Regions from separate parts of the Faecalicatena orotica genome, predicted to be linked through region 2. Evidence: riboswitches for the same ligand, from Rfam matches in the RefSeq annotation. Region 2 holds a riboswitch; each other region holds the start of a gene.
What was found. A riboswitch is a leader RNA that binds a small molecule or an ion and turns the genes downstream of it on or off. The one in region 2 is predicted to bind thiamine pyrophosphate.

Region 1 (3,153 bases), on a different contig from region 2:
ACCTATTACGCCTTCAAGACACCGGATATCACGGTTATGCAGCAGGCGGCAATCCAACTGATCGGTAAACACGATTTCAAGAACTTTTCTACCGTAAAAAAGAGCAAGTCCACGGAAAAAGAAATGTATGAGATTAAAATTTATGGCGATGCCGATGAAATACAGATTTCCATGCGTGCAAAGGACTTCCTGCACAACATGCCCAGAATAATCGCCGGCACACTGCTTGACATCGGTCTGGGAAAGAGAAAGAAGGAATGCATCGAAGCCATCTTCTCCGGCGGGGAAGCAGCCAGCGCACCATGCGATCCCAAAGGACTGTTTCTTCAGGAAATCGAATATTAAAAGAGGGGCTTTACGGCCCCTCATTATTATTTTTATAAAATATCAATATGTTCCCCTGCCAGTGCCTTATTCATGCTGCGCACCGCACAAAATTTCCCGCACATGGAACAGGTATCCTCGTGTTCCGGCTTCCGCTCATCACGAATCCGTCTTGCCGTATCCGGGTCTATTGCACAGTCAAACTGCGCCTCCCAGTCCAGTTTTCTTCTTGCATCCGCCATTTTGTCATCGATTTCGCGTGCACCTCTTACCCCTTTCGCAATATCCGCTGCATGGGCAGCGATCTTGGAGGCGATGATCCCCTGCTTCACGTCCTCCACATTCGGCAGTGCCAGATGTTCCGCCGGAGTCACATAACAGAGGAATGCCGCACCGGAGGCCGCCGCGATGGCACCGCCGATGGCAGATGTGATATGGTCATAGCCCGGCGCAATATCCGTCACGAGAGGTCCCAGCACATAGAACGGTGCCCCCTGGCAGACAGACTGCTGTACCTTCATGTTCGCGGCGATCTGGTCCATCGGCATGTGGCCCGGCCCTTCCACCATCACCTGCACATCCTTCTCCCACGCCCGTTTCGTCAGTTCCCCGAGGCGCACGAGTTCTTCAATCTGGCAGACATCCGTGGCGTCCGCAAGACATCCCGGCCTGCATGCATCCCCAAGAGAAATCGTAACGTCATATTCACGGCAGATATCCAGAATCTCATCATAATATTCGTAAAATGGATTTTCCTCCCCAGTCATGCACATCCATGCAAACACAAGGGAACCTCCCCTTGAAACAATATTCATTTTCCGCTTGTGGTTCTTGATCTGGTCAATCGTTTTCCGGCTGATACCGCAGTGCAGCGTCACGAAATCCACCCCGTCCTCCGCATGCAGACGTATCACATCAATAAAATCTTTTGCAGTCAGTGAATCCAGATCCCGCTGGTAGTGGATCACGGAGTCATAGATCGGAACCGTCCCAATCATTGCCGGGCACTCACTTGTCAGTTTCCGCCTGAACGGAATGGTATTCCCGTGGGAAGAAAGGTCCATGATGGCATGCGCCCCCATATTAGCGGCCTCCATCACCTTCTCCATCTCCACATTATAATCCTTGCAGTCTCTGGAAACACCCAGATTCACATTGATCTTCGTCTTCAGCATAGATCCCACACCCTCGGGGTCAATACAGGTATGCCTCTTGTTCGCGCAGATCACCACCCTGCCGGAAGCTACAAGAGGAAGAAGTTCTTCCACTGTCATAAGCTCCTTTTCAGCCACAGTCTTAAGTTCTTTCGTCACGATACCCTTTCGTGCCGCCTCCATTTGTGTTGCATAATTTTCCATTTCTCTTTACGTCCTTTCTTGAATCGTCTTTAATTTGTAATTAGATTCTGATGGATTCAAGTAAGCCACGCGGATGAATACGTAATCGAGGTGCGGGATTCCCCGGATATTGCTTTTAAAAAAGAAAAACTGCTGCAATGCAACATGAGCATTACAGCAGTAAAATCCATTCACCCTCTGTATATCCCTACGTTGGCATTATCCAAATCAGGTTCATGGGTCTAAGCGATTCAGCTTACTCTCAGCCCGCTTGATACGCGAGCTCCCCTGTTTACGTTTTTTATTATACTATGCGGCCTGTCTTCTGACAAGAGAAAACTGACGATTTTTCTACCACGATTTTTCCATGTTCCAAATTATGGTGTAAACCCTAAAGGAAAAGCCCTGTAATATGAAACGCCAGAAAACTTACTATCCAGGCAACCGCCAGCTGGAACAGAACGATCCCGAGTGTGACTTTTCTGCTGCCCACTTCCCGTCTGATCGTCGCAATCGTAGCCGTACATGGCACATACAGCAGGCAGAATACCATCAGTGCATAGGCATTTGCCGCGCCGAACCCCATTGCGCCCAGTGTCCCTACGAAGCTTGTCATCCCGTGGGCCGTAGTGATGTTCTGAATCCCGAACAGAACACTGCAGCTGGATACAACGACTTCCTTCGCCGCGACTCCGGCAATCAGCGCAACCACGATCTGCCAGTAACCCAGCCCGAGCGGCTTAAATACCGGTACAATGGCCTTTCCCACGATGGAGCCAAAGCTCTGGCTGATGTCCGTCACATACCCGGACATGCCGAAGTTCAGAATAAACCACATGATGATTGAAGCGATAAAGATAACCGTACCGGCTTTTGAAAGGTAATCCTTCACCTTTTCCCACACATAAATCGCAATCGTCCTTGCGTTCGGAGTCTTGTACTCTGGCAGCTCGATGAGCAGCGCATGCTCTGCCTTGCTTCCGTCAATCTTGGACAGAATAAATGCCGTCGTAATCGCCACGACAATTCCGAGGATATACATGGAATAACAGGCCAGCATTGCATTTTTCCCGAAAAACATGGAAGAAAACAGTACATAAATGGGAAGTCTTGCGCTGCATGACATAAACGGCGTTACCAGAATCGTCTTCAGCCTGTCCTTTCTGTGCTCCAGTGCACGGGAAGCCATAATCGCCGGAACCGAGCATCCAAATCCGAGCAGCATCGGAAGAAACGCCCTCCCAGACAATCCAAGATGCCCCATGATGTCATCCATGACAAAGGCCACCCTCGCCATGTATCCGCTGTCTTCCAGAAAAGCCAGTGCCAGAAACAGGATAAAGATGTTCGGCAGAAACGTCAGGATGCCTCCCACTCCGGAAATGATCCCGTCTACAATCAGCGACTGCAGCATGGAACTGACGTGCCATGCCTCCAGCAGATTCCCGGCTCCCCCCGAGATCCACTCGAGGGCAATCTCAAAGTAGCCTTT
Region 2 (3,153 bases):
TAAGGTGCGGAATCGCCGATTACAAAGCAGGTCAGGGAACCATCCTTGCAGACGCGGCGGAGGTTCTTCCAGATTTTAGCGAGATCCAGAAAATAAAGCGCGATCATGGTGTGATAGTTCTTTTTGCCGCCGTGGAGCTCCTTCTCGGCGTCCAGCTGCCTGCAGACGTCCAGTATTTCCTCGTAGATCGGTTCGAGCAGCGGTGACTTCAGAAATTCATAAGTATCTTTGCGCTCGCGGGAAACCATCTGTGAACAGGAGCGGACCAGATTTGGCCGTATCTTCTTCTGCAAATCCCCCCAGCCCTTGATTTCCCCGAGTACGGACAGCTCCAGACGGGTCGCGTCGGCATAATCATAATTATTCGCATACGGGGGAGAAGTGATAATCAGATCTACGCTGTCAGCAGGGACGTCAGAATCTTCCCTCGCATCCTGAAATAACAGATTTGCTTTGGACTCATGGGAATGGGCCTGCATATACTGCATGTCCCCGCACATGATGTCCGTCTGTTTCTGAAAGGCTTCGTATGCATCCGCGACCCTTGCCTTTGTCTTATTGGGAAGCACATACTGCCATGTGGCAGTTCCGGCATGCGAAGCGCTGCGCAGGATTGAAATAAAATTCATCCATGCCAGAAGATATTCATCTGTATCATCCTTATTGATTTCCAGTGCTTTTCTCAAATAATTTATTTTTTTCAGATTATCGATATCATAGCTCTTATAAACGATATCAGGATAAGTATACATCTTGGTCTTTAAATGCTTAGCACAGTCCAGTATCTTATCGGCCTCGCGGATGAACAGGTCCGTGTCGGCAGGCCATGATAACTTTGCTTTTGCTACTTTATAAACAAACGGGTGTCCTTCATATCCAATGGAAGAGATCCCCATTTTATCACATACTAATAGTGTTGTTCCGGAACCGGCAAACGGGTCCATAACGGTGACGGCATCTTTCGAAAGCTGGCTGGAGGCCAGATATTCATGAATCATACTTTCAACCCACTCTGCTGAGAAACCGGCTGAATAGCGGTACCACCTGTGGAGTGGAAGGGACATATTATCGATGAAAGTTGAAGTGCTGTCTTTTTGAATGCTGTTAGCCATCGTTGTTTCCTTTCATTTTTGGTCTAAAATTACAGTATAACACAAAATTTAATCCCGAAGGGTTCCTGATAGAATTTCCAGCATTTTTTCAATCTTTTCACGGAGGACGCCTACTTTATGTTATCGACCTATATTGTAACAAATAATCGCAAAAAAGTACAGAATTTGCTTTTTTCAAGCTTGACAAAAAATTTGTGATCATGTATATTTATACACATAAATTGAACAGGGGAGCTTATAGATAGGCTGAGAGGAAGTTGTGAACTTCGACCCATATACCTGATTTGGATAATGCCAACGTAGGAACGGAAGTAAGTAATATTACGGGAAGTGCCTGAGGCATTTCCCGTTTTTGCGTTTTGGCTTTAAATTACATAAGCAGTACCGACGAGAGTGAATGAGAGTTCATGAAGGGGTGCACCACCGCGGGTGTATTTCTTTTGTGAACTCTTTTTCCATAATAAAAGAAACATGAAAATGATCGAGAGGAGGAAATGATATGCTGAAAGTAAACGGAAAGGACAGGATGTTTACAGCCGGGATGACCGTGGCGGACCTGCTTAGGGAAATGAAACACCCGGCGGAGCGTGTAGCTGTTGAAAGAAACGGGGATATCGTGCCGAAGAGATGTTTTTCAGAGGTCTGTCTGGAGGACGGGGATACGATCGAGGTTGTAAGTTTTGTGGGAGGGGGCTGATTATATGCTGACATTCGAAGAAATAGAAGCGGCGCTTATCCAGCGGCATACAGAGGAAATACAGAAAAAACTGAAGACTGCGAGAGTGGCGGTGGCCGGGCTTGGCGGACTTGGCTCCAATGTGGCCTTTGCACTGGCACGGATCGGCGCCGGGCACCTGCACCTGATTGATTTTGACCGGGTGGATATCACCAATCTTAACCGGCAGCAGTATTTTATCCGGCATATCGGCCTGTACAAAACAGAGGCATTAAAACAGGAGCTTGAGGAAATCAATCCGTATCTGGATATTAAGACAGATTGTGTGAAAGTGACGCCGGAGAATCTGAAGCAGTTGTTTCAGGAGGAAGATATTGTCTGTGAGGCGTTCGATGAACCGGAGGCAAAAGCAATGCTGGTCAACGGGATTCTGGAACATTTCCCGGACAAGTTTCTTATAGCGGCATCCGGCATGGCTGGATATGGCGGCAGCAATGCGATCCATACGAGGAAGATTACAGAACATTTTTACCTGTGCGGGGATGAGACCGCAGAATCCGCGCCCGGAAATGGGCTGATGGCGCCCAGAGTGGCACTCTGCGCCGCCCATGAAGCAAATCTGATCACAGAATTAATTATAGGAGGAAAAGAATAATGGAACAAAAAGACACACTGGTCCTCGGGGGACATTGTTTTGAATCACGTTTTATCTTAGGTTCGGGCAAATATTCACTGGAACTGATACGGGCAGCCGTGGAAAAGGCCGGGGCACAGATTATTACACTGGCCCTGCGCCGGGCAAATGAGGGAGGAATGGCAAATATTCTGGATTACATACCGGAAAATGTAACGCTCCTTCCGAATACTTCAGGAGCCCGGAATGCTGAGGAGGCAGTGCGGATAGCCCGTCTGTCCAGAGAAATCGGGTGCGGGGATTTCGTGAAGATAGAAGTTATCCATGACTCCAAGTATCTGCTCCCCGACAATTACGAGACAATCAAGGCGACGGAAATTCTGGCAAAGGAAGGTTTTATCGTAATGCCTTATATGTACCCAGATCTGAATGCGGCGAGGGACCTTGCAAATGCCGGTGCAGCCTGTATCATGCCTCTGGGTTCACCGATCGGTTCTAACAAGGGGATCTGTACAAAAGAGTTTATCCAGATTCTGATCAATGAAATTGACCTTCCGGTCATCGTGGATGCCGGCATAGGAAAACCTTCACAGGCCTGTGAAGCAATGGAAATGGGCGCGGCAGCGGTCATGGCGAATACGGCGATCGCGACTGCCGGAGATATCCCTGCAATGGCCGAAGCCTTTAAAAAGGCAGTGGAAGCCGGGCGCAGTGCATATCTTTCAGGGCTG
Region 3 (3,153 bases), on a different contig from region 2:
AGCGCCACCAGATTTCTGAAAAAGCTTTTCTGTACGGACGGCAGGTCACCTGACAGGCGTACGAACATATTCATAAGTGCAAAACAAAAAGCGGATAATACAATGTAAATAATTCCTAAATATTTTTTCTTCATATACCGTCTCCCACTCAATAGTCTGACCGGCATTTTCGGAGCCGATATATTATTATATGTTCTTTTTTGAATTTCTGCAACCCATTACAAAGGCATGGTCCAGAGGCCCGCTTCCTTTTCCTAAGTCAAGCATGGCCCTAAGTGCGCCTGACAGGTATTCTTTTGCCCGTTCAACAGACGTCTCCAGATCATATCCTTTTGCCAGATTTGAGGCTATCGCGCTGGACAGGGTGCATCCTGTTCCATGTGAATTTGGGTTTTCAATCCTTTTTCCAAAAAACCACCGTGTCCCGTCCTTCTGATACAGCAGATCATTGGCATCGCAGGTCCTGTGGCCGCCTTTTAAAAGGACCGCGCATCCGTACCTGTGGTAAATGATTCCAGCAGCGTGCACCATGTCTTCTTCTGACCGGACCGTAAGGCCGGAAAGGACCTCTGCCTCAGGAATATTCGGGGTAACAAGTGCTGCCGCAGGGAGCAGCTTTTCTTTTAAAACAGCTTCTGCGTCTTCATCGATCAGCCTTGCCCCGCTTGTTGAAATCATGACAGGGTCTGCGACGATGTTACCGGCCCGGTATTCCTTCAGTTTTTCTGCTGCTGCTTCTATGAGCCCTGCAGTGGGCACCATCCCGATCTTTACCGCATCTGGCCGGATGTCCGTAAAAATGCAGTCGATCTGTTTCTTCAGAAATTCCGTCTCCACCACCATAATTCCTGCCACACCGGTCGTATTCTGGGCCGTCAGCGCCGTGACCGCACTCATGGCATATACCCCGTTTGCCAGCATCGTCTTAATATCCGCCTGTATACCAGCACCGCCGCTGCAGTCACTCCCTGCGATTGTTAATGCGGTCTTCATAGCCGTACTTCCTTTCTTATCCTGTCCGTTTCTCATTGGTTTACCATCTTTTCAGACAGCCGCTTGAGATTTCTGGCGGCCTGTTCAATATCCGGCCGGGCAAACAAGGCGCTTACCACCGCGATTCCACACAGCCCGTTTCCCGCAAGCTGAAGTACATTGTCCTCCCCGATTCCTCCGATTGCAATGACAGGGATATCCACGGCTTCACAGATTGCCTTTACCGTGTCTCTTTTCACCTCTACGGCATCTGCTTTCGTGTTTGTCTGAAAAACTGCCCCGACCCCAAGATAGTCTGCCCCGTGTTCCTGCGCCCGCAGGGCCTGCTCCACAGTCCGGGCCGTCACCCCGATGATCTTGTCCTCCCCCAGTATCCTGCGCGCATCCAGGGCATCTATATCCTTCTGGCCGACGTGCACGCCGTCTGCATCAATCGCAGCAGCAATATCTGCATGGTCATTGATCACAAAGGGGACCTGATAGTTCATACAGACCTCCCTTATTTCTTTAGCCTCTCTGATAAAAGCCTCCTTATCCAGATGTTTTTCCCGAAACTGGATAAAAGTAACTCCCCCTTTTATGGCCGCCCCGACCTGTTTTGCAAGCGTGGCGTCCCCAAGCCATGTGCGGTCAGTCACCGCGTACAAAAGCATGCTTTCCCTGCGGCACCTAGTCTTCTTCCCTTTAGCTGTTCCCAAAATCCTTTCCATACAATTCCTCCTTAATAAAAAAGCAGATATACCAAAACAGGTATATCCGCAAAGTCTGCTTCCATATCTCCCTACGTTGGCATTATCCAAATCAGGTTACGGGTCTAAGCAATACCAGCTTACTCTCAGCCTGCTTACGCAGGCTCCCCTTTTTCATATCATCGTTCTTAATTATACACTTTCCATCAATATTTTCAACCACAGACTCAATAGTTTTTTAAGATTATGAAACTCTGCCTGCCTCTATTTTCATTTCACACCGGTTCGAAAGTATGATATAATATCAGTCAAAGCGAATTGCAGTAGAAAGGAGGAGCATTCATGAATGAACCAGGCCAAAAAGTAAATAAGTCCGGGCATATCTATTTGGGAGTCATCCTGCTCACCCTTCTTATATATACTTTTTCAATCGTGTCCTCCTGTTTACAGAATGATGCACCATACAGCCGGTTTCAGGACTCCGGAATTCGTTCTTTTTCTGAAGACTGGTACATTGCCGACAGTTCAGGAACTATAACAACAATTCCCGAGATCAGTAAATGGAAAGAAGATTCTCAGGGTCCCGTGACATTTTCTAAAACACTGCCGGAGCTCACGGACTATGACTGCCTTTTCATTGAAGTGAACTACACCTATATCAAAGTATTTGTCAATGATTTATGTATCTATGACTATTCTGCCGGCAAGATTCAGGCGCCATCAGGTATGACAGGACATTTTACTGCCCAGATTCCCCTGAATACAGACATGGGCGGACAGACCGTTTCGATTGAAGTCTATCAGCCTTACAAGCTTCTTCAAACCGGCTTGAATTCCATTAAACTTGGCACGGGGAGCGCTTACATCACAGACTATCTTTTTTCTCATATAGAATTGATTATAAGCCTGTTTTTCATGCTCATTACCGGCATATGCCTGCTGGCCCTTTATCTGTGGCAGAAGAACAGAGGCAGATGGGAGGGCTGCAGCATGCTGCGTCCTCTGGCATTTCTTCTTTTATTATCTGTAATCTGGGTTTTCACAGATTCCCAGCTGCCGCAGTTATTCTGGAAGAACCCGGTCATTGTATGTGTACTTTCCTTTTATAGCTTTATGTCTCTGCCAATTCCTGTATTTTCATTTGTCGGTAAACTTTGCCCCGATAAATACGGCATACTGACCAGGATACAATTCCTTCTGCTGCTTAATATAATGGTACAGGGTGTTTTATTTTCACTCAATATCTTCAGTTTTGTAGAAATGCTCCCTGTTACACATTTCCTGATTGTATTCAGTGTAATTGTACTTCTCATATTCCTGTTGAAACGTTACAGGAAGGACCGGTCGCCATACGCCCGGCCTATGCTGGCAGCTCTGATCGTGCTGATCGTATCAGCCTTACTTTCTCTGATTCAGTTCTACATATCGCCCCAGACGGACAACAGCCGGTTTCTGCGGTATGGCTTTTTGA

Region 1: another riboswitch for thiamine pyrophosphate. It lies ahead of thiC (phosphomethylpyrimidine synthase ThiC); the one in region 2 lies ahead of thiS (sulfur carrier protein ThiS).
Region 3: another riboswitch for thiamine pyrophosphate. It lies ahead of thiE (thiamine phosphate synthase); the one in region 2 lies ahead of thiS (sulfur carrier protein ThiS).

What each region holds. Positions count from the first base shown of each region.
Region 1 covers NZ_CAJJZH010000003.1:148,366-151,518, reverse strand. Annotated here, with positions in the region: gene truA (tRNA pseudouridine(38-40) synthase TruA) at 1-345, shown strand, start outside; gene thiC (phosphomethylpyrimidine synthase ThiC) at 378-1,682, opposite strand; TPP riboswitch at 1,850-1,962, opposite strand; gene feoB (ferrous iron transport protein B) at 2,053-3,153, opposite strand, start outside.
Region 2 covers NZ_CAJJZH010000002.1:496,725-499,877, forward strand. Annotated here, with positions in the region: gene ABIN22_RS05815 (DNA methyltransferase) at 1-1,112, opposite strand, end outside; TPP riboswitch at 1,330-1,436, shown strand; gene thiS (sulfur carrier protein ThiS) at 1,612-1,809, shown strand; gene thiF (thiamine biosynthesis protein ThiF) at 1,814-2,443, shown strand; gene ABIN22_RS05830 (thiazole synthase) at 2,443-3,153, shown strand, end outside.
Region 3 covers NZ_CAJJZH010000003.1:30,364-33,516, reverse strand. Annotated here, with positions in the region: gene ABIN22_RS06930 (DMT family transporter) at 1-134, opposite strand, end outside; gene thiD (bifunctional hydroxymethylpyrimidine kinase/phosphomethylpyrimidine kinase) at 187-993, opposite strand; gene thiE (thiamine phosphate synthase) at 1,026-1,703, opposite strand; TPP riboswitch at 1,755-1,863, opposite strand; gene ABIN22_RS06915 (sensor domain-containing diguanylate cyclase) at 2,025-3,153, shown strand, end outside.